2 regions of the Azotobacter salinestris genome follow, and region 1 is predicted to be linked to the other one. Evidence: riboswitches for the same ligand, from Rfam matches in the RefSeq annotation. Region 1 holds a riboswitch; the other holds the start of a gene.
The links. A riboswitch is a leader RNA that binds a small molecule or an ion and turns the genes downstream of it on or off. The one in region 1 is predicted to bind cobalamin.
Positions count from the first base shown of each region.

Region 1 (3,401 bases):
GCGGCGGCTGCGGACCGACGAACACCTTGCCGAAGCGGATGCCCGGCAGCAGCAGGCGCTCGCCCTGCACCATCACCCGTCCCGGCGCCGCGCCCCAGCCGCGCAGCCCCTCGATGCCGGTGGCGGCGAGCGCCTGCACCAGCGCTTCGGCCTGCGTCCAGTCGGCCTGTCCCGGCGTCTCCAAGGCGGCGCGGTAGAGGGTTTCGAGCTGGGCCAGCAGGTTCAGGGCGCGCGAGCGCGCCGGATGCGCCACGCCGTCCAGCACGTGATGCAGCTCGCCGGAGCCGTTCTCGAAAAGGCCGCGGGCGATTTCGCTGCGGCCGCTGTCCAGGGCGCGACGCAGCTGGGCGTGCCAGTAGCCGAGCGGTCCCTGTACCATCTCCGCCTGCAGTGCCGCCGGCAAGGTTGCGAACCAGCGGCGGTAATCCTCGGCGCTCAGGCTCTGCACCTGGTCCGCCATGGCCGCCAGGGCGTCGCCCTGTTCCGGCAGGTTGACGCCGCGCGCCTGCAGCAGATCGAGCAGCGCCTCGGGCGAGGCCGGCAGCGGGCCGGTGTCGTAGCCCTCGGCCTTGAGCCGGGTGAGGATCTCGAACAGCGATTGCGGCACGTCGAGGTTGTCCGCGCCGATGTTGTGCCGGCCCGGCGGGTGGTTGTAGTAGACGATGGCCAGGCGCTTGTCGGCGTTGGCCTTCTGCTGCAGGGCGCGCCAGCGCTGGATGCGCGCGGCGAAGGCGTCGAGCTGGTCCGGCAGCGGCGCGGCGACGCCGAAACGGATGCCCGACCGCGGATCCTCCTGGCGCTCATGCCAGGCCGCCAGCACCGTGGCCTGACTGCTGCCCTGCAGTTCGGGCATGGCCAGCTGGTAGTGCACCTTGTCGCGCGCCAGGCCATCGCCGGACAGCTGCCAGCCGGTCTCGTCGCGATCCTCCAGACGCAGGCCCTTGAGCACCGGCACGTTCAACTGCTCGAACAGCCCGGTGACCTCCTCGCGGCCCTCGCCGCCGCCGACCACGAAGTCCTGCAGCACGACGATGGCGGCGAGCGGAGGGTGCCGTCCTTCCTTCAGCCAGCGCACCGCCGCGAGCGAGCCCGGCCCCCAGTCGGCGAACAGGCTGACGCAGGAAAGGCCCTGGCTTTCCAGGCGCTGGCAGAGGGCGTCGTTCAGCTCGCGGTCGCCAGCGCGGTCGGCGCGGCCGTGGTCGATCACGGCGACCAGCGCGTCGCCGGAGTACGTCAGTTCGTCCTCGCCGCGCAGCGCGCCATGCTGCTGGAAGCGCAGCGACGGGCGCGCCTGCACGGCCGGAACCTTCACATCCGGGTCATGGCGGGCCGCCAGCCAGGCCAGCAGGCCGGCGACGTTGTCGATGCCGCCGGCCTGCCAGTAGCTGCGCGCGGCGATCCAGTCGGCTTGGTGCGGATGTTCGGCCTGCTGGCGGGCGATCCAGCCGGCCAGCTCGCCCTGCGGGCGCAGCCGGCCCAGGGCCTCGACCGTCTCGCGCGAACCGAACAGCGGCTGCCCGCGGCTGCGACTGAGCTGCACCAGGGCATGTTCGCTGTGCATGAGGAAGCTGTCCGCCGGCGCGACCTGGCCGAGCAGCGGCCCCAGGCGCTCCACCTCGGCGCCGAACAGACCGACGCCGAGCAGCGCCCGGGCCTCGCCCAGCCAGGCGCGCAGAGCCGGCTCATCGAGTTCGGCAAGTTGTTCCGGAGTGCGTGCGCTGATCCGCCACTGCGGATTGTCTCGCTGGAACTGTGCAACCGCACCGGCGAACTCGGCGGCGCTGTAGCGGGAAACGATGGCGTTCAGTTGCGCTGCCGAAGCCCAGGGAGCGAGCAGCCCGAGCAGCAGAACCAGGCCGAAGCGGCGAAGGAAAAGTAGAGATGGCATGCCCAATTCCGGATCGAAAGGCGGTGGGCACGCGAAACGGACGCAGCATCGGCGGCAAGGCACCGGAACGACCACAGCTGGCGGCCGCATGGCCGCCCACCGCGACCTGCTTCGGAAGAACGGGCTGGTGTCGGGCTCGGCCGTGGAACGGCCCTACCGTTGCGGGGGCAGCGTCAGCATGGACTGACTTCCCATTTACCCCGGACCTTGATCCGGGCACCGCGCTCTCCATGTCGCCGGCCAACGGCCGGCAGGGGCGCCACCTTACGCGGCGGACAGCGCCTGGGCAAGGGCAGCGCCTCAAGGGATACCAGGCTGGAGAGACGGGCATCGGCCAGTGCCAGAAGCGCTGGCAAAGCCGTCCCGCTGGCGGTTTTCCAGGGCCTTTGCTACGGATTATTGGCCGTCCTGCAAGTCCCTGCCTAATCTGACTTTGCGTGGGCGCGTTGCCTCGGCCGATAGCCGGCAGATTTCGAGGTGCCACTCGGAACTGCTCCGCCAGAGCCAGGCAAGGACGGGACAACCATGAGCAGAGAATTCACATTCAACGCAGGGTCCGACTACCTCTCCCAGGACTCCGGGCTGCATCGCCTGACGGTCGAGTTGCTGCAGCAGGCCGACATCCGCATCGGCGGCAACCGGCCCTGGGACATGCAGCTCAAGGCCGGCGGCGTGCCCGAACGGGTCTTCGCCCAGGGCAACCTGGGGCTGGGCGAGGCCTACATGGAGGGTGCCTGGGAGGCGGAGCGGCTGGACGAGTTCTTCTTCCGTCTCCTGCGCACCGGCATCGACCGGCAGGTGAGGCCGGCTCGGCTGGTCTTCCATGCGCTGCGCTCGCGCCTGCTCAACCTGCAGAACCGCCGGCGCGCCTGGAAGGTCGGCGAGACTCATTACGACCTAGGCAACGACTTCTACGAGGCCATGCTCGATACGCGCATGACCTACACCTGCGGCTACTGGAAAAGCGCCACCAACCTGGCCGGGGCCCAGGAGGCCAAGCTCGAGCTGATCTGCCGCAAGCTCGGTCTGGAGCGGGGCATGCGCGTGCTGGACATCGGTTGTGGCTGGGGCAGTTTCATGGGCTATGCCGCGGAGCGATATGGCGTGCAGTGCGTCGGGGTGACGATCTCCCGGGAGCAGCAGGCCTGGGCCCGGGAGCGCTACGCCAGCCTGCCCGTGGAGTTTCGCCTGCAGGACTACCGCGAGATCCAGGGACGCTTCGACCGTATCGTCAGCGTCGGCATGTTCGAGCACGTGGGACGCAAGAACCACCGCCACTTCTTCGAGGTCGCCGCGCGCTGCCTGGCCGATGACGGCCTGCTCCTCCTACATACCATCGGCAAGAACCAACGACACTCGACACCCGATCCGTGGATCGACCGCTATATCTTCCCCAATGGCGACCTGCCCTCCCTCGGACAGATCGGCGATGCGCTGGATGGGCTGTTCGTGCTCGAGGACCTGCACAATTTCGGCGCGGACTACGACAAGACCCTGATGGCCTGGCATGCCA
Region 1 is NZ_CP045302.1:86,459-89,859, reverse strand. It holds gene GCU53_RS00685 (cobaltochelatase subunit CobN) at 1-1,888, opposite strand, end outside; cobalamin riboswitch at 1,994-2,127, opposite strand; gene cfa (cyclopropane fatty acyl phospholipid synthase) at 2,414-3,401, shown strand, end outside.

Region 2 (3,401 bases), 880 kb from region 1:
TCCCCGCAACAGGAGCTCGAGCATGCACGACGCCATTTCCGACCTCGCCCGTCGCCTGCGCGACTGTAGCCGGCTGGTGCTCTTCACCGGCGCCGGGGTGTCCGCCGAGAGCGGCATCCCGACCTTCCGCGACGCCCAGACCGGGCTCTGGGCGCGCTACAGCCCGGAAGAACTGGCCAGCCCCGAGGGGTTTCGCGCCGATCCGCGCACCGTCTGGGAGTGGTACGCCTGGCGCCGCGAGAAGTGCCTGGCCGCTCAGCCGAACCCGGCACACCTGGCCATCGCCGAGCTGGAGCGGCGGCTGCCCGGGGTCACACTGATCACCCAGAACGTCGACGGCCTGCATCAGCGCGCCGGCAGCGCGGCGCCGCTGGAGCTGCACGGCAACATCCACCGGCTCAAGTGCTTTCGCTGCGAGGCCGACGGCGGCGACTGGCCGGAGACGCTCGACTCCCTGCCGCGCTGCGCCTGCGGCGGTCTGTTGCGCCCTGCGGTGGTCTGGTTCGGCGAGAACCTGCCGTCCGATGTGCTGGCCCGGGCCGGCGAGGCCGGCCTGCAGGCCGAACTGTTCTTCAGCATCGGCACCTCCAGCCTGGTCTATCCGGCCGCCGACCTGCCGTTTTCGGCCAAGCGCTGCGGCGCCTGCGTGGTCGAGATCAACCCGCAGCCGACCCCGCTCAGCCGGTACGCCGATCGCTGCCTGCACGGTGCGGCCGGCAGCGTCCTGCCGCAGTTGCTGACTGCCCTGGAGTCGCTCTGAAAGGGAGCGTATGAGCGCTGTTCATGACGCCGGACGATTCGTTCCATTGTGCGCGGCCGGCGTTTCCACTACCCTGCGCGCCTCGCTTCAGGTGCCTTTCTCTCGAAAGGTGAAACAGGGAAGCCGGTGCGTGCCGCGACGATTCGCGGTGCAAGGCCGGCGCTGCCCCCGCAACGGTAGACGAGTCGCGAAACCGCAGTAAGGCCACTGTGCCCCATGGGCACGGGAAGGCGTGGTTTCGGAGGCCGCCGCATGGCGCTTCACTCGTGAGCCCGGAGACCGGCCTGTCGCGATTTCTGGCGGCGCGGAGAAGGCTGCAGGCAGGTTCTGCCTGAGCGCTTTCCCACCCGCTTTCGCTGATTGCAGGCCGTGCGGGTGGCGCGGCGGAGAACGACCTTGATTCGCAAGCCCTGTTTCGGGCCGGCGGCGTCCGCGCTGCTGGGCCTCTTTTCCCTTTCCCCGGCCCAGGCGGCCGACACCCCCCTGGGCCTCGACGCCACGGTGGTGACCGCCGCACGCAGCGCCCAGACCCTGCGCGACAGCCTCGCCGCGACGAGCCTGATCGAGCGCGACGACATCGAGCGCAGCCAGGCGCAGTCGGTGCCCGAGCTGCTCAAGCGGCTGCCGGGGGTGTCCATCTCCAATAACGGCGGGCCGGGCAAGAATACTTCCGTCTACCTGCGCGGCACCGAGTCCGACCATGTGCTGGTACTGATCGATGGCGTGCGGGTCGGCTCGGTGACCACCGGCACCGCCGCCTGGCAGGATCTGCCGGTGGAGATGATCGAGCGCATCGAGGTGGTCCGTGGGCCGCGCTCCAGCCTGTACGGCTCGGAGGCCATCGGCGGGGTGATCCAGATCTTCACCCGCAAGGGCGGTGACGGCGCGCCCAGGCCGTTCTTCTCCGCCGGCTACGGCACCCACGACACCTACACCGGCAGCGCCGGGGTTTCCGGCGGCAACGCCCACGGCTGGTACAGCCTGGCCCTGAGCAGCGCGGACACCGACGGCATCAACGTGAAGAGCCCCGGCACCAGTGGCTACGAGAACGACGCCGACGGCTACCGCAACCATTCCGCCGCGCTGCGCGCCGGCTGGCGCTTCGACAACGGCCTGGAGCTGGAGGGCACCTTCCTGCGCGCCAAGTCGCACAACGACTACGACCAGGTGAACCGCCGCGGCACCGCCGGCTTTTCCGCCAACGCCGACGGCGAGCAGAACGTGGTCAGCGGCCGCGCCCGCTTCAGCCTGCTGGCGTTCTGGCAGGTCACCCTGCAGGCCGGGCGCAACGAGGACAAGTCCGACACCTACCAGGACGGCAGCTTCTATTCGCGCTTCGACAGCCGCCGCGACAGCGCCAGCTGGCAGAACGACCTGACCCTGGCCGAAGGCCATGTCCTCACCCTGGGCGTCGACTACCAGCGCGAGGAGGTCAACGGCAGCACCGACTACGACGAGGATTCGCGGGAAAACAACGGCGCCTTCGTCCAGTACCTCGGCGAATACGGCCGCCACGACTGGCAGGTGTCCCTGCGCCGCGACAACAACGAGCAGTTCGGCCAGCACGAGACCGGCAACATCGCCTACGGCTACGCCCTGACCGACGCGCTGCGCGCCACCGTCAGCTACGGCAGCGCCTTCAAGGCGCCGACCTTCAACGAGCTGTACTACCCCTTCTACGGCATTCCCGACCTCGACGAGGAGACTTCCCGCAGTCTGGAGATCGGCCTGTCCGGCACGCACGGCTGGGGGCACTGGTCGCTGAACGCCTACCGCACCAAGGTGGACGATCTGATCGTCTACGATTCTTCCATCCAGGGTCCGGCGAACCTCGACGAGGCGCGCATCCGCGGCCTCGAGCTGGTGATCGGCAGCCGCACCTTCGGCTGGGACTGGAGCGCCAACTACAGTCTGCTGGAGCCGGAGAACAGCGGCTCGGGCGCCAACGACGGCAACGAGCTGCCGCGCCGTGCCTCGCAGATGTTCAACCTGGAGCTGGACCGGCGCTTCGGCGACCTCGCCGTTGGCGCCACGCTGCACGCCGAGGGCCGGCGCTACGACGACGTGGCCAACGCCAACGAGCTGTCCGGCTATGCCGACGTGGACCTGCGCGGCGAATACCGCATCACCCCGGAGTGGCGTCTGCAGGCGCGCGTGGCCAACCTGCTGAACGCCGATTACGAGACCGCCCTGGGCTACAACCAGCCAGGACAGGCGGTATACCTTACCGTCCGCTATCAGGCGCTGTGAGGCGCCGCCGGCCGGCGGGCCGGAATCACACAAGGAGAACGCGCATGCTCAACCTGTCCCCTCGCAGCCAACTGATCGTCGGCGTGGCGCTGGCCCTGCTGATGGCCATGACCCGCGGCCAGCACTTCGCCACCCTCAACCTGCCGAGCGCTTCTTGGGCGGTGTTCTTCCTCGCCGGCGTGCTGCTGCGCCCGCGCTGGGTGTTTCCGGCGCTGTTCCTCGAGGCCTCGCTGCTCGATTTCGTCGCCATCGGCTGGATGGGCGTGAGCGACTGGTGCCTGTCGCCGGCCTACTGGCTGCTGGTGCCGGCCTACGGCTCGCTGTGGCTGGGCGGCCGGATCTTCGCTGCGCTGCAGCGCGACAGCCTGGACAAGCTGGACAGTCTGGCCGG
Region 2 is NZ_CP045302.1:967,055-970,455, reverse strand. It holds gene GCU53_RS04660 (SIR2 family NAD-dependent protein deacylase) at 23-760, shown strand; cobalamin riboswitch at 833-1,062, shown strand; gene btuB (TonB-dependent vitamin B12 receptor) at 1,157-3,010, shown strand; gene GCU53_RS04650 (hypothetical protein) at 3,055-3,401, shown strand, end outside.
Region 2: linked by a shared signal. The riboswitch ahead of btuB (TonB-dependent vitamin B12 receptor) and the one ahead of GCU53_RS00685 (cobaltochelatase subunit CobN) in region 1 are both predicted to bind cobalamin.